2 linked regions of the Bdellovibrio bacteriovorus HD100 genome follow. The protein of the gene in region 2 interacts with the protein of the main gene of each other region in a pairwise test. Links are inferred from orthologs where the notes say so. Each region holds a gene or a part of one and is shown on either strand. Other genes may lie near its edges. The genes, in order: BD_RS04225 and groL.

Region 1 (9,951 bases), 780 kb from region 2 along the record:
ACGGCGAGTGGACGGCCGCGCGGGGAATGGCTCCTGTTTTATTTACTGATACACAAGAGCCTTCCAAGATTGTGCGCTCGGATGTTCTTCCCAAGATTTATTCAAGCTGGCTTCGTCCGCGTTTGGACTGATTGGTTTTTCAGCAGCACTGCCGATAGATTTGGCAGTTCCGTGTTTTTATTAGCGATGACATCGGAGGCGTGGTAAAGGGATTGCCTCTTATGCATCATGATGTTTCTCTGACGGATGACCAAAATATACGCAAAGATCTGTTCTTTGCCTCGTCGAACCTGCTTAAGAAAATCCGTCAGCTTGAAAAAGACCACACGGACTTTCTGCTCTGGGATCAAATCCTGTATCAAGACTGGTACAATCTGACGTTCCGAGACGAGCTTCAAGCCGGTGAACTGCTTGAAAAACGTCATAAGGTGCTGACCACCTTCCAAGTGCATTTGAAATACGTCGCCAACACCTCGAACGTTCCTTTGGAGCGTGCCTACTGCATGTTGAAAGAGGAAGAAAGCCAGTACCAGGCGGGTGATGATGTGTGGAAGTTTGTTATCGACAAACTGAGAAAGAATCGCTTCGACACCGCGACCAGAAGTTCCGCTGTCGCCGGGGAGCCACTGCCGATCCCTGAAGATGGACCGGCCATCAACTTTGCTGAAATTTTCTTTAAGGACGATTCTGCGCTGAGCGGTCTTAGACGTCGTGCGCGCTCAGTGTATCACTATCTGAATGATATTGACGATGGCATGATGGCCCGTCACTTGTCCGTTCCGATGGCGGGATATCAGTTGTTTAAAGAGACGTTCCAGATTGCCATGAAGTGCGGGGATTGGAAGCTATTGGGTCGTTTGTGGAAAGCAGCCGATCCCGCCTATCAGCAAAGATACCTGCGCAATATGCCGGTGCATTTAAAAGACTTCCTTCAGCAGATCATTGCCGAAAATGCCAGTGAAGAAGCCCTGGAAAAAGAGCAGGCCGAGGCTGAAAGTCTGCTTCGCACCACCTATCGTAAACTGGCGCGCCTGCTTCATCCGGATAAGCAGATCGGTGTTTCGAAAGAACATCAGGATTGGGCTTCCATCAAATGGCAGCGTGTGCAGGCGGCATACAAAGCCCAGGACCACGATGCGTTGAAACGCATCGAGCTGTTATGCATGGCCGAGCTGGGCCAGCTTAATGATTTGACCACCGATGAAATCTATCAAAGCTCGCTGGTGTTGAATGAAGAGTACGAAGCGCTCAAGAGGAATCTGAAGGCCTGTCGCAAGCACCCGGCGTGGAAGTTTTCCAGCCGTCGCAGCTATGAGACACTTAAAAAACAAGCCCGTCTGGAGCTGGAAAAGCGCTTTGGCCCTTTGGAGGCCGAAGTGCACATGCTGGAAAGCCTGCTGAAAATGCTTTCGGCGGCAGAGAAGCAGGCCGTTCATTAGTCCGCTGTGGCGGGCCTACTTCGTTTTACCCAAAGTCATGAATAAAACCATATTTCTGCGGTTGAAGTCGCGGAAGGCGCAGATGCGGCTGGAGCGATTCAATGAAACCTGCATTTGCTTGCTGACTTCGGCAGCGTTCAGGTTGCGATGAAGCTCTTTGGCATACGAGACATTGTACTTTTCAACGTCGGCTCCAGGAATCGGACTTTTTAAAACCGCGTCCTGGCAGAGGTTTTGCAAACCTGTTTGGTTCACAAAGGCCAGGCCCTGAATGCACATCTGCGAGCGAATATAGCGGGCGTCATCGAACTCGCTTTGTGGGCCGCTGGTGCTGCCGATCGCTGCGTAGCGATCTGAGTTCTTAAACCAGTAGTACAGGGACTTCGGAAGCACCGAGAAAATATTGTGGGCCGGAGAGACCTCTTTGTCGTCGACCATGTCCTGCAGAATTCTGCCGTAGCGGCTGAAGAAACCATCAGGTTTTCCGTTTTCAACCTGTTTAAGATCCGCGACGGCAGAAATGACACTGTTTTTTAGAAGGGCTTCCAACGCCTCGATATTCCCCAAATTGATCCGCAGGCCCATGTTCAGGTCATTCTGAATCTGCGCCGGATTGCCATTGTAGGTCTGAAGCATTTTATCAAAGGCCGCCATGCCCGAAGAGACAAACAGCTCTTGTTGGTACTCGGTGAAGTTCACCTTGTTTTTCACCAGCAGAATATAGTCCTGATAGACGAAGTTCACCATGCGGTTGGCAAGGAACCCGGAACGGGACAGCATGACGTTGAACTCGGCATAAACCGTATTCACCAGGGCCTCGTAATTCGCAGACATCGCATCAATTTGTTCCGGAGTCATGTGGGACAGATCCTGCTTTTGTGCCAAGAGGCGACCTTGATTTTCAACCCGCTGATAGGCATCCAGAATCTTTTTGATACGCACTTGGGTGTCGACCACCGCAGGCAGAATGGAGGCATCGCCATCGTATTTGGCGGAGCGTTCTTTGAAGTGTTCCAAATACTGATTGATCGCTGTCAGGCTGTCTTTCACCGTGTAGTTGATATCGATCATGGATTCATTCACCAGGGCTGATTTGTCCACGATGTACCATTTGTTGAAGTATTCAATGGCCGAGATGTTGGCCTCCTGAACAATTTGCTTCATGTTGTTGCCAATGGTTTCGGCCAAAACCACAGGGTCTTGAAACATCGGTAAAGAAGTCATATTCGCTTGCAGCCATTCATCATAGGCCAGTTTGGGGAATGTCTTTCCCAGAACCTGGTCAGGGGTGGGCATGCCGATCAGATCAAAAGGGATCGTGATGGGTGTTCGGCTCATGGTAAAGAAGTTGGTTTTTGATTCACCAAAGCGGGACCCGCCGTTCATGCTGGATTCGATCTGACCAATCAGCTTCAGCACGGCATTTTGCTTTGCCAGCAAAGTGGGCATGGATTTGATTGTGATGACGGCGGTGTTATAGTCACCCAGCAGGACTTTCACGCCTTTATAAAATTCGGTCACCTCTTGCAGAATCTTGTTTTGAAACTCGGCATCGGTCGGCAGTTTTGGATCCACCCCGATTTGAATTTTCTGAAGCCACTTGGTCACGTTGGGAACATGCGTGTTCAGGACATAATATCCTGCAAACGGATTTGACGGGGTCACTTTGTTGTTGTCTTCACTGCGAACACGAACATCCTCCATGCCTTTTTGAAACAGCGACATGCCATCGCGGTTGTGGCAATAGGATTCGGTGGTGACTTCCATCAGGCAGGCCATGGAAGCGGTGAACTCCTGTTGATTTAGTTTTTTAAGAACGGAAGCATACTTTCCATTTCTCATAACGCCCGTGATTTTAGAGATCGTCGTTGCCAGATTGCTGCCCGAACCACCTTCGCCGGAGGAGGCAAAAGAAGAAACCACCTTCACCGCGGCCGCGATGTAATTGCCGAAGGCCGTGGAAGAGGAGTCTGTCAGACATTCTTCCAGCAACGGGATGCTGTCGATCACCTGATTGGTCAGTTGCAGGCCGGTATTGGCCCCGCGCTGCAGGCGTGTGTTGAAGTCTGTCATGCCGGAGGCCATGGAGGTGGCGTCCTGCTGGACTTGCGCACCCAGCGTGGCGCTTTCGATTGACCGGTTCATCATCAATTGCAGAACCTGGCCCTTCATGTCCGGAGAGCTGATCAGGAAGTTTCTTAGGGCGCTGATTTCATTAGGCAGTTGAGACAGGCGGCTGGCGCGCTGAGGTGTATCTGAGATCATTTTTACCTGGTCTTCAAGGCTTGCCACGGCACTTTGCACGGAAGCACCCAAAGCCTTGCAGCTCGGATCGTCCCGCAACTGAAGGGTGATTCGGCGCAGTTCCTGAGTGTTGGCCAAAGCAGTCTGAGTCCACACACCTTGAGAGGCGCAAGCTCCGCCAAAGGAGTAGGCTGACGACATGCCGGATTCGCCAGCATAACTGTTTAAAGTTATCAACAGTACCGATGTTGCCATCAGAATTTTGTTTCGCGCCATTTTTACCTCACTGACAGTGATACAAAGCAAGAGGCGGGCCAAGCGGCGGCGGGTGCAGTCTATTCAAGGTAAAATCCAAACTGCAGATTTGTGTATCACACTGAGTTGTGGCTCGATTGGGTGCCACATTTGAAAAATTGCGAACGTTAGACAGGCCGGACAATTTTGGCTTCACCAGGCTGTGGCAGTCAGACTGAATACTTAGACTATCAGGATGTCCCAGCACGAGGTTTCCAGTTGCAGCCATTGCACCGGGTGGTCACGCCAGGTGGCAGGAATCGCAGGCTCTGACAACTTGGGAAGTTCCGCAGGGCCCGAGGAGCGTACGAGCAGGGCCCAATAGGGTGACAGCTTTTTGTAGCCCAACTGTCGCAGCAAAGGTGTTTCACGATTCTCAAAGAAGACTGGCGCTGGGAGAGTTGAGCTCAATGAAGCTTTATTCGGAAAAGCAGGATCTTCCATTAAAAATCCTTCAAGGGCAAAGCGTGGGGAAAGTCCAGGGGGGAGGCTGGGGCGACTCTGTGCAAAGCCCGGTCTTAGAGGAAATTCATTGTCGGGCCTTTCGGCTGACAAACTTCTTTCGTCGATTATTTCGATAAAGCGAGCGCAGAAGGGACCGTGCGCAGAACTGAGCCAGAGGTCATAGATCAGGGCTCCGTCTTCGTCAGGCGCACGGACCAAGTCCAAGCCCCATTCCGTCAGTAAATGGGGGACCCGGGGCGTAAAAATATAGCTGTAGGTCAGGTGACACTTTTCCACTTCTCTCCTTTATGTCGTCATAAAGAAAAAATAGAATGGTCCTATGGATCATCCGGCGATCAAGCTTGATCATGTCACAATAGAGTTGGGCGGAGAAGTTGTATTAAGCGACGTCTCGCTGGAGGTTCAGCACGGCGAAACTCTGGTGATTGTGGGCCCCAGTGGTGCGGGCAAAACGGTTTTGCTGAAAACCATGGCGGGCATCTATAAACCCCTGAAGGGGCATGTCTATTGTGAGGGTGAGGACTGGCAGGATCTGCAGTCGGAAGAGAAAATACGCCTGGCGCGCAAAATAGGAATGCAATTTCAGAAAAGTGCGCTTTTTGATTCCATGAGTTCCTTTGAAAATGTGGCCTTTCCTTTGCGTGAACACACAACAATGAATGAGCAGGAAATTGAATCCCGGGTTCGAGAGTGTCTGGCAGAGGTCGGTCTGTCGCAGGCGCAGAATATGATGCCCCATGAGCTGTCGGGGGGCATGAAGCAACGCCTGGGGATTGCCCGGTCTCTGGCGCTTCATCCCGAAATTATTTTCTATGATGATCCCACCGCGGGGCTGGATCCGATTAACACCGATATTCTTCTCGACTTGATTTTGAATCTTAAAAAAGAACATGCTTCAACCATCATCATGGTCACCCACAGCCTTTTGTGCGCCTATAAGATGGCGGATCGGATTGTACTTGTGGGGAACAAACAGGTGATAGTGGCCGGGACGGCGGAAGAGGCTCAGCACTCTTCTCATCCCCTGGTGCGTCAGTTTGTCGAGGGGATCATGGAAGGACCCTTGAAATGGGATTAGAGGGGCAGGCATGAAAACCACTTCTTTTGGAAATCTTAAAGGGCTGGTCTATCGAAGTGGCGGGTTGATAGATTCTGAGCTGGCAGAGCAGCGGTCCCGCTTCCCCGCAAATGACATCGTTGAAGTTACAGGAAATCCCTGGATAGAGATCTTCGCGGACACGATCAAGGATCCAATGATTTGGTTTCTGGTGGGAGTCGGGCTGGCATTCTTTCTGACAGGCGAGGTTGCAGACGGAATCACTTTGTTCGTGGCAGTTCTTCCGCTTCTGTTTATGGATGCATTTTTACACTGGAGAACCCAGGCCTCAACGGCAGCCCTTAGAGGGGACCTGTCTTCGTCCGTTAAGGTTTATCGAAATGCTGTCGAGGTTGAGGTGGATTCCCGGGATCTGGTGCCGGGGGATCTGGTTCTGCTGAGGCAAGGGGATGTGGTTCCGGCCGATGGAGTTTTTGAAAGCTTGCAAGGTCTGCAAGTGGATGAGTCGGTGCTGACCGGAGAGTCATTTCCAATAGTCAAAAAGGCGACGCCTCTGGAGCCGTTTTTCCGGTCTTGCGCTGATGAGGTGCGGGTGCCATCAGAGATCCTTGGAGCTGCGGGCACGAGAGTTCTGACGGGGCATGGAACCCTCAGAGTCATTTTCACGGGTGCCAGCACATCCTACGGGGAAATTGTCCGCTCCGTTTCCCGTGTGCCGCACGAGCGCACCCCTTTGCAACAAGCGATTGGGCGGCTGGTTCAGATTCTGATATTTCTTTCCGTCGCTTTATGTCTGATTCTGGCGATGGTTCGATTCAACCAGGGATATGGGTGGCTGGACGCTCTTTTGAGTGCCGCCACTTTGGCGGTGGCAGCCATCCCGGAAGAATTTCCGGTCGTGTTCACATTCTTTCTTGGAGTTGGCGTTTATCGATTGGCTAAAAAACGGGCGCTTGTCCGGCGCGCTGTCAGCGTGGAAAACATCGGAAGAGTCACACACATTTGCACGGATAAAACCGGCACGATCACCGCGGGGCAGTTGAAGCTGGCGCATTTTGAACCGAGCAAAGGTGATGTTCAGACATTGCTGGGAACGGCATTGGCATCCTCGAGTTCTGAATCGGACCCCCTTGACGCTGCAATCAAAGAGGTTGCGCAAGAACGGGGATTGACAAGCAAAGCCAGCCTCCTGGTGTTTCCATTTACTGAAGACCGGAAACGCGAAACTGTGATTTCGCAGGAAGTTGGTGGTCCCTTTGTGGCAAACATCAAGGGTTCGCCAGAAACAATTATCGGAATGTCTCGCCTTCTGTCAGATGAAAAATCAAGATGGGAGGGACAAGTTTCCCAGTGGGCCCGAACGGGCCATAAGGTCATTGCCGTTGCCAGAAAGAGTTCTTTGGCACCCTTTGAACAAGAGCCGGGTGCCGAACTGGAGTTCTGTGGCTTACTGGCCTTCGAAGATCCTGCCCGACCCGAAGTGGCCGGAGCGATGGAATACTGTCGCAGGAATGGCATTCGGGTTTTAATGATTACCGGAGATCATCCAGAGACCTCTGCGGCAATTGCCAAAGATGCTGGCTTGACGATTGCTGAGCCCGTTGTTGTGAGTGCGGAGGACGAGCCCCTGAAGTTTCAGGAGGAGTGGCTCCACCGCCACGCTGATTTTTTGAAGAACATTGATGTCGTGGCCCGCTGTACCCCCATGCAGAAGTTGAGGATCGTTTTGGCGCTGAAGCACTTCGGGGAGCTGGTTGCAGTGACCGGTGATGGTGTCAATGATGTGCCGGCGTTGAAAGCCGCTGACATCGGCATTGCCATGGGGGAGCGGGGCTCACGAAGCGCGCGGGAAGTTTCTTCAATAATCCTGGCCGACGACAACTTTTCAACAATAATCAATGCGATACGGGAGGGCCGGCAACTTTTTAAAAATCTAAAAATGAGTTTCGAGTATCTTCTTTTAATCCATATTCCGCTTGTCGCAACGGCCGCTGTCTTACCTCTGGCGGGGTATCCATTGGTGTATCTGCCGGTCCATATTGTGTGGCTGGAGCTGGTGATCCATCCCACCGCACTTTTGGCTTTTCAAGCGCCAAGCACGGGCACGCGGGATGAAGTCAACGCTCCTCGAATTTTTTCTTCATTTCAGGTTCTTTGCATCTGTCTTGCCGGGGTTGCCGTGGCGGTTCTTTTGGGCTGGGGATTTGTCAGAGCATTGAGTGAAGGGGCCTCTCCCGAGCGGGCCCGTTCGGGAGTAATGGCCCTGTTAACTTTATGGAGTGCGGGAGTTGCTGTGCAACTCACCCGTTTTAAATCCGAAGTAGCCATCATCATTTCCACAGTGACGGTGCTGTCTTCGATGGCCCTGATTCAGAGTTCGGAGTCTTTGACCTTTCTTCGCTTGGCACCGCTGTCCCTGGTGGAATGGAGTGCCGGTGTCGTTGTCGTGGGACTGCTGACCGGCATTCTGGCGTGGTCCCGCAGATTGTTTCAATGCATTCCAGGATGAATCATATTTCCTTCTGTTTTTGCAGTGCCATACTCTACGTTTAAAAAGGAGTGTTTATGGCGAATCTACCTAATCCATGGCGTGAAAGATCTTTGGCTAATCCCTTCAGAGAATTTGGCCGACACCAGGAGCGTATTGACCGATTGTTGAATGAGCTGATGGAGCTGAGAAGCGGGACCCTGGGTGAAGACATGAGTCTTATGCCTTCCAGCGAACTCGTCGAAGAAGAAAAGAATTACCTTCTGAAAGTCGACCTTCCTGGAATCAAAAAAGAAGATGTGAAGGTTGAGGTGGAAGGGGATCGTCTGACCATACGGGCTGAAAGACGATCCGAGAAAGAGGAAAAGAGTAAAAAGAGATACTTCTCTGAAATCTCTTACGGATCCTGCATGCGAAGCTTTGCTCTGCCCCAGTCGATCGACGAAAAGAAAGTGGATGCAAAGTTTGAAAATGGGGTGTTGTCAGTGACAATTCCAAAAACCACAGAATCAAAAAGCAAGCAGATCTCGGTTCATTGATTCAAAATGGGCCGGATGTTGCTTGCAATAGCCGGCTCTTCATTTCCGGAGAGTTCTATGAAAAAGAAAATAGGCCTCTTTCTTATTTTTGTCGGCTCTTTAGTTTCATCAAGCGCTCTTGCCAAAGAGGTTCTGCTCGATGTGCGCACACCTGATGAATATTCCCAAAGTTACTTGCCCGGAGCCATCAATATCGATGTGTTGGACAAGAACTTTCGGACTCGGGTGTCTGAATTGAACCGTGATGACGGTTATAAAGTTTATTGCAGATCAGGCAAGCGGGCCACCCAGGCTGTGACGGTCATGCGGGAACTGGGTTTTAAAACTGTCACCAATTTGGGTGGCTATGAGGAAGCCCAGCGCCGCCTCAATCTGAAGCCTGTGCACCCAAAGTGATGATGCGGCTCTTTTACCGCAAGCCAGTGCCGGGATAGTCGTACTGTCGCAGGTATTCGTAGAGTTCCTTTTTGTCTTCCCCCGTTCCGACGATGGTCTGCATTTCTTCCAAGGCCCGAAACATGAGATTCAGGCGTCGCTGATCGGCATCAATAATTCTGCTGGTGAGTTCATTGATGTCTTTGGATTTGAATTTTTTAGTGGCTGCTTCCTTGAACAAGAGGGACTTCATCTGGCCAATTTCTTTTCGGATCTGTCGGGAGTCAGCATAGGTTCTCAGGTACAAGGCATTGAGTTTGGTTCTTTGTTCCGTCGTCATTCCGGGAGCCGAGGAAAAGACATCTGCGGCCCGTTGGGCTATTTCTTCCGGGGTGTCGGCGGGCCTTTCGGACTTGATACGTTGATCCAGATCTGTGGCTTCTTTGGATTTGGAGGCACAGCCGGCGATTGTCAGAAAAGTTGCGATTGTAAGGGCACAGGGTTTCAACATATTCTTCTCCTGGATTTGTCAGGTCAACAAGGACCGGGAATAAAAAATCTGGATGATCTCTTTGGGAAGTTCGCGCTCCAGCTTTCTGATCTCGCTTGACGAGACAGCTTTGGACAGGGCTCGCCAGAACCCCTGCAGCAGTTCCTGGGCCTTTTTAGGCGTAACTTTGAAGTTCTTCTGAGTCTGTTCCAGAATAAGTGTGGCAGTAATGGATCTGTCAGCCGGTGAAACTTCTGAAAGCAATTGCATTTGCAGTTCGTGCGGCAGCTGAGCCAAAAGTTTCGTGCCTGGTTTTTCAGGAACTCGTCCCAGGATCATTGTCAAAGACTCCAGGGCCAGCCTTTTGGCGCTCACCCGGCTGAGGCCGGTGTTTTCCGTGATGGACTTTAAGAAAGCGAACATGGCGTGCTCTTTGTGCTCCTGAGAGCGAAAGATGCTTTTCAGGCGGCCACGGGAGTGCCTTTCATGTGTCGTTTTTAGCTGAGAACGCAGAATTTGCACCTCATCTTTTTTGTCAATCAGCCCCTCTTTGACAAGGT
Region 2 (10,116 bases):
CTGGCTTGTAGTATGGCGGTTCGTCTGGGGCATCATGGGTACAAAGCACGCCAAGTTCTCGGGATTCAGCCTGAACCCCCTTGAGCTAAAGAATTATCTTGTTGGCGTATTAGTGGGGTCCAAAAGGCGCTGGTCAGGGCATAATCCTGCCTCCAGCTGGGCCGCGATGGCGATGTTTGCCTTAGCACTGGGGTTGGCAGTAACGGGTTACCTGATGACTATGGGGAGCAAAGAAACCTTTGAAGAAGCACACGAACTAATGGCCAATGCGTTTGTTGTGATTGCGGCCTTTCATGTGGTCGGCGTGATTCTTCACTCGCTGAGGCATCGGGATGCCATCGCACTAAGTATGCTTGACGGAAAAAAAGAGGTGGATGGTGATGGGGCCGGAATTTCCTCTTCCAAGGGAATTGCGGCGGTGATCTTACTGTCATTGGTTGTCGTGGGTGGCTTGTATCTGACTAAAAATTTTGATTCGCAAAGAAGAACTCTTTCACTGCCGGGACAAACACTGCAATTGGGAGATGCGGAAGTATCCACGGAAGGTGATGACGACTAAAGTAAATTTTCGTAGGATCTGAATATGAACCAAAAAGAACGTGCAGTTCTTATAGCAGTGTTGGCGACCGTTACCTTAATGGTTGCTGTGGATTTGGCGACAGACTCTCAAGAGGGCGTCGCTCTTTGGCATGTTCTGATCGAGGGTGGAGCAGGTTTGGCGGCTCTTTTCGGAATCTTCTTCCTGATGAAAGATTCATTCAACCTGCAGCATAAGTTGTCAGACTCTTTAAATGAAAATGCCAGGCTTAAAAGTGAGGCCCAGGAATGGAAGCAGGAGGCACGAAAATACATCGAGGGCCTTTCCCATTCCATTGATTTGCAGTTATCAAAATGGAGCCTGTCGCTGGCTGAAAAAGAAGTGGCTCTGCTGTTGTTGAAGGGACTTTCACTTAAAGAAATTGCCGAAGTTCGCGGCACCAGTGAAAAAACGGCGCGAGCCCAGTCGATAGCTATCTATTCCAAGTCCGGATTGGCGGGCCGGTCCGAACTGGCCGCCTTTTTCCTTGAGGACTTGCTGCAGCCTCAAACAGCGGAATAGCCGGTCATGTTATAGCTAGCCAGTTTCAACTCGCCGAGTTACGTTTGAGCGATGAAAAGCACGTTTTATCTTAAAATCGGCATGATGGTTCTGGCTCTGGTGGGTGTTTTCTATGGCATGAAGGCCCTGGATGGCGGCGCTTTAGAGGACAAGGCCTCGGACCCGCAAAGTGCGCTGGGTCTTCTGATCGGCAGCGACTATCGCCCCTTGAACTGGTGCCCGGAAAAAACCCAAAAGGTGGAGCTTTTTGACCCAGCCGGCGCCGTGACTAAAACCCTGGAAAAGCCTGAAGACATCAGCTCCGTCTGTGAAATCATGATGGGGGCCTTTTCCATGGAAGGGATTGAGGAAAGCTCATTTAAAAAGAGCCTGGCAGCCCATGGACCCTCGGGCGGACCGATTGTGATCCTGGAACAGGTTCCGGGAAAGCCTGTTTTCCGGGTCAAAGGCATGCCTTTTAGCTCTCCGATGCTTTCCAAGGCTTTGGATAGGCTTGCAGTTCCTTAAGATTATTTCTGTTTGACAACAGCCGCCCAAAGCCGCTAATTTAGCCCTTCACCGAGTTCAGAAGTAGCTCAGTCGGTAGAGCAAGCGGCTGTTAACCGCTGGGTCGGGGGTTCGAGTCCCTCCTTCTGAGCCAATCTTTTTAGATTGTGATTAAGAAAACCAAGTCCATAAGACTTGGTTTTTTTATTTTTACCCCCTGTAAAATTCGATAGCATGGAATCTCCAAAAGGAGTTTGCCATGAAGCTTTGGATTTTCAGCGCGTTGATTCTTCCCGTTCAAGTTCTGGCTTCGGCCCCGGCTTTTCAAGAGTCCATTTCTGGCATCAATCCTCACCTAAAAAAATCCCCGAAATTTGAAATCCCTGTCGCCAACGACAAGGACCTGTACCTGCGCATGGAAAAGGCACTGACCTCGGAACATCCCGAGCAGTCTTTGCGCATTTTGGCCGAAGAAGGTGACTTCACCACATGCTCAGCCTTTCAGGCCACGGCACCTTCCGGTTTGCTGCCGATGACGGGGCTTTTGGACATTTCAAAAAAACTCAATGACGAGGCGATCGCCGCAAAATCCTGGGAACAAAGTCTGAAGCTGGCGAATCTGTGGTGGCACTTTGGCAATTGTGAAATGCCGGTGATCACCGGACAGATCGGCATGGCACTTTTGAAGGATTCCCTGACGGAAATGGCGAAACTTTCCAAAGAAAATATGAGTGATGAAGATCGCACAAAGTTGTCTGAGTTAAAACGCAACATCAAGGATTGGAATCCTTCCGCCCACTTGGAAAAAGAACTTCGTTTTGAGATGGTCTTAACCCCCGCTTTGCTGCTGCCCGAGCTGAAATCGGGAAAGTTTGAATTTAACAAAGAAGAGCTTGAAGAAGAAAGTTCGGAAGAAACCGCGTTGGTTGGATTTCCGGGCCTGATCAAACTTTTGTATCCGGATGGTTATGGCACCTTTGACTGGAGTGAAGGGGCAAAACCCGTGGCGGCGGCGGTGGATCAAATCAAGGGCGCGAAAAATCCAGCGGCCGCGATGGGAAAGGCCGTTGATGAGCAGGAAGCAAAATATTTGAAATCCTTCTATGAACAACTGAGCCTGCGCGATCAGGGGGTGAAGTCTGTGAAGGATCTATTGAAAGATGCGAAAGCCACCGCGCTGATTGAAACTTTGCAAAAAGACGAAGAGCTGCTGAAGGCAAAACGCGAGCTGGCGCAAATCTATAAAGACAAATCCGCCTTCATGATGGCAGTGCTGGTTTTCAAACGGACGACGCCGAACTTTTCCAGATCCATCGATAAAAAAGCGCATTCCCTGCACAAGGATCTGATCCGACTCAGCAAGCCTTTGTAAGTCTCGAATGGCCCGGGGGCCCAATCCGGGCCCGCCTTTGTATCAATTTCCTGTAAAGCCTATTTTGTCTCAAAGTGACCCAAAAGGGCCTCTTTTCGGGGTCCAAATCGTTTATATTGCAAATGAGCCATCTTTCGCCGGGCATAGCCTTTGTATTATGGGGACTTGGAATTATCGGACGTCTGCTGGAGGACTCATGCGCCTTATTAAATATCTGCCCCTTATCGCCTTTTGGAGTCTGACGACTTTCACTATGAAAGCGGGCGCCGAAGTAAAGAGCTATCGGGAGTGGAAAACCGAAAGAGTTCAACAGGCTCAGGTCAAAGTCACAACTTTGAAGTCCCAGATCGATGCCCGTAAAGGTATCCGCCTGGCTGCGGGCGGAACGGACCCCAATATGGCTCACCGCGCGGGTTTGGAGGCGGTGGCTTCTCAGGATATCTCTGTGGAAAAGCTGGAACGCGAACTTCGTGAGGAAATCTATGACCTTGAGGTCGCTAAAGACCTGTCCGTGACGGACTATTTCGTGGGTTATCTTACGAAGGTTCAGGATAAAAAGACCGCCTTCAATGAAGTGGCCGGCAAACTGTCCCCTGAAGAGGTGGCGGAGCTGATGACGGCCTATGCGAACTCTGTGTTCGGGGCGCATTCTTCGGACCTTCCGGCCAGTGCGAATAACTTCGGAAAAGACGGCGTTAAATAAGCCCTCGAAAATTCTAAATAAGTCTTAATCTTTATTCGGCGCGCCAAAGTGTTTCATTCAGGAAAATTGGGCGCCCGACCTTGACTCTTTCCACAGCCGATTCATATTAGCTTCCGTAAATACAGTTTATACATAACTGAGTTTTAAACGGAGGCTCACAATGGCTAAGAACGAAATTGGCGTTCGCCCACTTCATGACAGAATTCTAGTTCGCAGAATGGCGGAAGAAGAAAAAACCGCTGGCGGTCTTTTCATTCCTGACACTGCAAAAGAAAAACCACAAAAAGGCGAAATCATCGCGACTGGCAAAGGCCGCGTAACTGAAGATGGCAAGATCCTTCCATTGGAAGTTAAAGTTGGCGATAAAGTTCTTTTCGGCAAATACGCTGGAACTGAATTGAAACTGGATGGCGCTGAATACCTGATGATGCGCGAAGAAGACATCCTGGGCGTATTTAACTAAATCTAAATATCTACTCCAGCGAAGCTGGAGTGAATAAGAATTGAACGGAGACAATCATGAGTAAAGTAATCACATTCTCAGAAGACGCTCGTACACACATCCTTAAAGGTGTGAACACTCTGGCGAACGCAGTAAAAGTAACTTTGGGCCCTAAAGGTCGCAACGTTGTTATCGACAAATCTTTCGGCTCCCCACTGATCACTAAAGACGGTGTGACTGTTGCGAAAGAAATCGAACTTGAAAACAAATTCGAAAACATGGGCGCTCAGATGGTTAAGGAAGTTGCTTCCAAAACCAACGACGAAGCTGGTGACGGTACAACAACTGCAACAGTTTTGGCGCAAGCTATCTACCGTGAAGGCGCGAAACTTGTTTCCGCTGGTCACAACCCAATGTCTATCAAACGTGGTATCGACAAAGCTGTTGGCATCATCATTGAAGAATTGAAGTCCATGTCCAAACCGGTAAAAGGTTCCAACGAAGTGGCTCAAGTTGGCGCTATCTCTGCAAACAATGACAAAGAAATCGGTCAGATGTTGGCAGACGCTATGGATAAAGTAGGCCGTGAAGGCGTTATCACTATCGAAGAATCCAAAACTGCAAAAACGGAAGTGACTGTAGTTGAAGGTATGCAATTCGACCGTGGTTACCTTTCTCCATACTTCGTAACCAACGCAGAAAGAATGGAAGCAGTTCTTGAGAACGCTTACGTTCTTGTTTACGACAAAAAAATCTCTTCCATGAAAGACATGATCGGTATCCTTGAAGGCGTTGCAAAACAAGGCCGTCAATTGTTGATCATCGCTGAAGACGTTGAAGGCGAAGCATTGGCAACTTTGGTTGTTAATAAGCTGCGCGGCACTCTGCACATTGCTGCAGTTAAAGCTCCGGGCTTCGGTGACCGTCGTAAAGCTATGCTTGAAGACATCGCGATCCTGACTGGCGCGAAAGTGATCTCTGAAGACGTTGGTTTGAAACTTGAGGCGGCGACTGTTGCTGACCTTGGTGTTGCAAAACGCATCGTTGTAGACAAAGACAACACAACAATCATCGATGGCGCTGGTAAAAAGAACGACATCAATGGCCGTGTTGGTCAGATCAAAGCTCAGATCGAAGAAACTTCTTCTGACTATGACAAAGAAAAACTGAAAGAGCGTCTGGCTAAATTGGCTGGCGGTGTTGCAGTTATCCACGTTGGTGCTCCTTCTGAAGTTGAGATGAAAGAGAAAAAACACCGCGTAGAAGACGCTTTGAACGCGACTCGCGCTGCGGTTGAAGAAGGTATCGTTGCTGGTGGTGGTACTGCTTTGCTTCGTGCTTCCACTAAAATCGACAAATCCAAATTCTCTGAAGAAGAGCAATTCGGTGCGACGATCATCAAACGTGCTTGCGAAGAGCCAATCCGTCAAATCGCGGCTAACGCTGGTTTGGATGGCGCGATCGTTTTGGATCGTATCCTTCAGAACAAGTCCACGACTTGGGGCTTCAACGCTTACTCTGACGAATACACTGATCTGATCAAAGACGGTGTTATCGATCCAGTTAAAGTTGTTCGTTGCGCTTTGACTAACGCAGCTTCCGTTTCTTCTTTGATGCTGACTACAGAGACTATGATCGCTGAAGCACCTAAGAAAGAATCTGCAGCTCCTGCAATGCCTGGCCACGACGGTATGGGCGGCATGGGTGGCATGATGTAGTCTTCCGACTACTGACTGTGCTTAACGCAAAAAGCCTGGGTTTATAGCCCAGGCTTTTTTTTTAGAACAGGTACTGAACCCCGCCAAACAACGTTGTCATCTTGTGACTGGTGCTGGTGGCACGGGTCGCGCCCGAGAAGTCCGTGCTGTAGTTTTCAATCATCAGCTCACCGCGGATCTTAAATCGCGTTTTCATTTTATAATCCATAAAGAAGCTGAACGAATTGATCTTGCTGTCAGATCCTGAACCGCTGTCCTGGGATTCGCTCATGCCGGGATTCATATAGAAATCAAAGCGTCCGCCGATATCCACAGGGATTTCCTCAGACAGCGGGAACTGACCGGCCAGGCTGATCAGGAAGCCGCTATAGTCCATGCTGGTGAACGTGGTGGGCGTGCTGCCATCCACGGTGAACTTGGTTGTCATATAGCCGGCACCGATTTGCAGCTTCGGACCGAAGAAGTCATTAGTCAGCAGGAAGTTATAGCCCGCATTCACGCCGTATTGGCCCACAGACATGTTCAAAGACGAAGGGGAGCTTCCGGTTTGGTTATTATCAATTGAGAACACCGACTGGCGCAGGTGAACGCCCATGTACCATTCCGGGTTCAGCCACAGTTCACCACGCACTAAAATATTCGGGGCGAAGTTGTTGCTGCCACTCACCGACTCTGGTGTGGTCAGGCTGCTGTTTTGGGTGTAGTTGCCAAAACCCGCCATCAATTCCACTTTACCGAATTGCGGAGGCATTGTCGGCAGCCATTCGGTGGGCTCTTCGCCAAAGGCCACGTCCTTATCCGGGCGGGTGCTGATGTCCTGAAGAACCTTTCCTGAAGGGGTGGTGATGGGTGTGGAGTATTTTACAAACTCATCCGGCATCACTTTGGATCCGACGGCGATCACGCCCGGGTCTTTCTCCATTTCGACGTAACCAAAGCTCATGAATGGTTCGACTTTGAAAAGTTTCACGCGGCCTAGAACCTCTTTTTCGGTGCTGACCATGAATTTGAGTTTTGGATGACGGTTGATCTTGATGATCTGAACGACGGACACACGGCTGTCAGGTTTTAGCCCATAGTTGCTTCCCAGATTCAGGGTCACCTGCTGGCCACGACGGCTCAGAATGGTGGCGCGAAAAGGCATGCGGTACTTCAGATTTTCAAACAGACGACGGACTTCGTTTTTGATTTCCGCAGTTTCAAAGCCCTTGTAGTCATTCAGGGATTCCTGCAACAGCGGCAGGCCTTCGCGGCCCACAAACAAGGTCAGCGTGATGGAAATCCCGCGGGGACCACGGATGATTTTTGAAGTCAGGGCGGCCTCGCTTTGCGTGGATTGCAAAACGGTTTGAACTTCCGACGGATTTTCATCCAGAGTTTCTGATTTGATTTTCAAATCTTTTGGAAAGTTGGACAAAGACCACTGTTTGTCTTCGTTCAAAAGATTTCTAAGTTCTTCTTCCGCAGGTTTTGCGTAGATGCCACCCACGTTGTCGGTGGTTGGAACCAGCACGATGGATTTAATGGCAAGATCTTGGTCGGCGGCACTGATATAGACGTTCTGGGCATTAGTCTGGGCCCACGCGGTCGGGCTGATTGAAATGAAACAGGACGCGACGAAGAGGGAACCTAGGAAGAATGATTTCATAAATTTATTCTGCCCTGCCTCTGAAAACAGGTCAATTTGGCGTCAAGTAATACGGACCGAAAGCCGAAAGATTTCTTATGAAGTCTTCATTTTCCTTTCTGATTTTTGCAGCGCTCTTTGCTTCTGCCTTTCCGGCGACGGCCCAAGTGGGTCTGGAGGGTTTTTCCTCCGGACGTTATGAAGTTCGTAAAGCGAACAAGCGCAGTCCAGCGTCTGAAGCAGAAGCAACCCCGGTGATCACAGATTCTGAGGGCGTGGCCGTTAGAACCTTGAAGACCAGCGAGCTGGAGGCCGAGAAAAAGGCTGAGGCAGAAAAGAAAGAAAAAGAACTGGCTGCCAAGAAAGAAGCGGAAGCCAAGGCAGCTGCGGAAACTCAGGCGGCGACGGCTGCTTCCGTAGCTCCAGCGGCGGCGCCCAAAGTGGCGGGTGCTGAAGCCTCGCCTGAAGTCGAGGAGCCGACGATCGGTGAACAGGCGGAAAGCCTTTTCTCTGACAAGGCTTCTAAAATTTTTGAATTCTACCGTGAACAAATTCACGAAGACGACATTCGCAACAACCGTCTTGAGCTGGATGTGATGCCGGTGGTGGCCTATAATGATTCCCAGTCCAACTACACTTTCCGTGACTATCAGAGTTTCTTTAATGCGCTAAAAATTCGCAGTAATGTTTGGTTCACGCCACTTATTGGTGTGAGCGGACAGATTCTATTTTCGTTCGCTGCGGATGTGGACTCTGTCCAGGCGGATCAGTCCCGGGTTTCGGCAAAGTATGAATTTGTCGATCTGGGATTGAACTTCCGCAAGTTCTTTGGGGTGTCCCGCAAATCCAATTCACTGGAGTTCTCTTTATTGCTCAGTGATAACAAAATGACCGTACCCAGTGACAACACCTCCCGCGCCCGCATTAAGACCCAAGGGTTGGGTGTGGGTTTGAAGGCGCGCATTCCAACGTCCGCGAATTATGCCTGGACCTTGGGGGGAAGCTTCTTCCCACGTCTGCAGCATTCTGAAAGTGCCACGGGTGTAAACATCCAGTCCGGCGCTTCGGAGGAAAGTGTGCGCATTGGTCTTGATGTCGGTGGTGAATGGAAGTTCACCCGCGAAAGCCAGATGATCTGGAGCTTGGGGGCTTCGGCTGAAAGAAACGTCTTTGACGGTGCGGCCGGCCTGCCAGACCCTGGTACAGGTTTGACTCCGAACAATGTCAGCGTGACCAATTCGCTTTATATGTTCTCACTGGGCTATCGTTGGGGTCACTAAAATCCACTCACAAAAAAGCCTGCTAAATTCTATACTGGCGGTATGAAGATTCGTTTTGCTGTTATTGATGATGCCGCCTTCTTGCGTGAACTAATCAAAAATATTGTGACCTCGGAAGGGGGCCTGTGCGTCGGCGAGGCTGCCAACGGGGACGAGGCGGTGGAGCTGGTGTCAGCCACACTGCCCGATCTGGTATTTTTGGATATGGTCATGCCTCTTCGTAACGGCATTGAGACGGCAAAGATTCTGAAAGAGCTGCATCCTGATATCAAGATCATCGGTTGCTCCACAATTGATCAGGAAGCTCTGGTGCAGAAAGCCTTCGAGGCGGGCTTTGATGCCTATCTGCCAAAGCCATTCAGCAAAGAACAGCTTTTAAAAGAAATCACAAAAGTATTACCGCATCTGGGAGAATCCACTCATGGAAGAACTTAAATTTGTATTCAAGTGTTTTGCCGCAACAGCCTTGCTGATTGTTTTGATGCAGGTGAAAGTAGCTGGCAATTCGATTGAATCTCATTCTTTCCGCTGGTTGCAGAAATCCACGGTGTCTCAGTACATTCAAAGTGCGGCAGCCGGTGGTGCCATGGCGATCAGAAATCTGGGGCGTTCATTGGGTGATGGCGTGGCCAGCACGGTGGACGGATTCCAGGAAGGCGCTCACGAAAAGGCGATTCGCTAAGACACCCTTCCCTTTTTAAAAAAGGGAAGGGAGAGCGACTGTAAGGGGGGGATAGTCACTCTCCCTAGGGGGCATATTCAATTCAAGCCGGGGCGGATTAGTTCCAGCCTTTGCTTGTTTTCTCTTTTGCGGTCTTCGTCGAAGTGTCCTTGGCAACTTTTGCCTTGAACTCTTGTTTGAACGCTGTCGATGAATGGCGACCGCTTCCGCTGTTGTTTTTGCAAGAAACACCCGTGTTCGCCATTGCCACAGAGGCGATCAAAGACATAGCAATAGTGGCTTGTACGATTTTCTTCATAAAACTCTCCTTTTTTCTTACACACTTAAAAACATCATTAAGAACTCAATGAAGGCTATTGCATCGCGTGTGCCAGATTTTTTGTCTCAGGATGAGACGAATCGGAGGGTTTCAGGGCAAAAAGAAAGGGCTTTGGATATCCAAAGCCCTTTTGTGTAAGGCGAGTGTCAGGTTTCTAGACAGATGGGATTACTGTCTTCCAGTCCCGGCTTTCTCAGATCCACCAGGCGTCGCGCTGGAGCCTTTGATTTCTCTGGAAACGGTGTCGTCATGGCGACGGGAGCCTTTGCCCGTGGTGGCGCCGGTACGGTAGGCAATACACTCACGGCAGTCGCCCAAAGCCGATGTCGTGGCTTCAAACGGAGTGGATCTGAAGGCCTCATTAGGGTCTTCGCCAGGGTTTACCGGG

Evidence for each region.
Region 1: the proteins of groL (region 2) and BD_RS04225 interact in binary tests that used the Escherichia coli proteins (3 or more experiments, as listed by UniProt). The link is inferred for Bdellovibrio bacteriovorus HD100 from one-to-one orthologs.

The regions. Positions count from the first base shown.
Region 1 is NC_005363.1:862,986-872,936, forward strand. The notes cover bases 3,891-6,640. They hold BD_RS04225 (ABC transporter ATP-binding protein), read left to right. Parts: upstream 3,891-4,761; coding sequence 4,762-5,520; downstream 5,521-6,640. Other genes in these bases: BD_RS04215 (hypothetical protein), read right to left, coding at 3,891-3,959; BD_RS18150 (hypothetical protein), read right to left, coding at 4,161-4,388; BD_RS04230 (cation-translocating P-type ATPase), read left to right, coding at 5,531-6,640. In the rest of the region: BD_RS04205 (SDR family oxidoreductase), read left to right, coding at 1-131; BD_RS04210 (J domain-containing protein), read left to right, coding at 222-1,439; more of BD_RS04215, read right to left, coding at 1,455-3,890; more of BD_RS04230, read left to right, coding at 6,641-8,008; BD_RS04235 (Hsp20/alpha crystallin family protein), read left to right, coding at 8,065-8,526; BD_RS04240 (rhodanese-like domain-containing protein), read left to right, coding at 8,584-8,922; BD_RS04245 (hypothetical protein), read right to left, coding at 8,936-9,412; BD_RS18155 (CBS domain-containing protein), read right to left, coding at 9,431-9,951. UniProt on the Escherichia coli protein: Part of the ABC transporter complex MlaFEDB, which is involved in a phospholipid transport pathway that maintains lipid asymmetry in the outer membrane by retrograde trafficking of phospholipids from the outer membrane to the inner membrane.
Region 2 is NC_005363.1:86,977-97,092, forward strand. Bases 3,585-6,499 are described here. They hold groL (chaperonin GroEL), read left to right. Parts: upstream 3,585-4,179; coding sequence 4,180-5,820; downstream 5,821-6,499. Other genes in these bases: BD_RS00470 (hypothetical protein), read left to right, coding at 3,585-3,660; groES (co-chaperone GroES), read left to right, coding at 3,836-4,123; BD_RS00485 (porin family protein), read right to left, coding at 5,882-6,499. Outside these bases: BD_RS00445 (cytochrome b/b6 domain-containing protein), read left to right, coding at 1-559; BD_RS00450 (helix-turn-helix transcriptional regulator), read left to right, coding at 584-1,099; BD_RS00455 (hypothetical protein), read left to right, coding at 1,151-1,606; BD_RS00465 (hypothetical protein), read left to right, coding at 1,845-2,957; more of BD_RS00470, read left to right, coding at 3,154-3,584; more of BD_RS00485, read right to left, coding at 6,500-7,468; BD_RS00490 (hypothetical protein), read left to right, coding at 7,546-8,727; BD_RS00495 (response regulator), read left to right, coding at 8,770-9,162; BD_RS00500 (hypothetical protein), read left to right, coding at 9,149-9,409; BD_RS00505 (hypothetical protein), read right to left, coding at 9,507-9,707; BD_RS00510 (hypothetical protein), read right to left, coding at 9,897-10,116.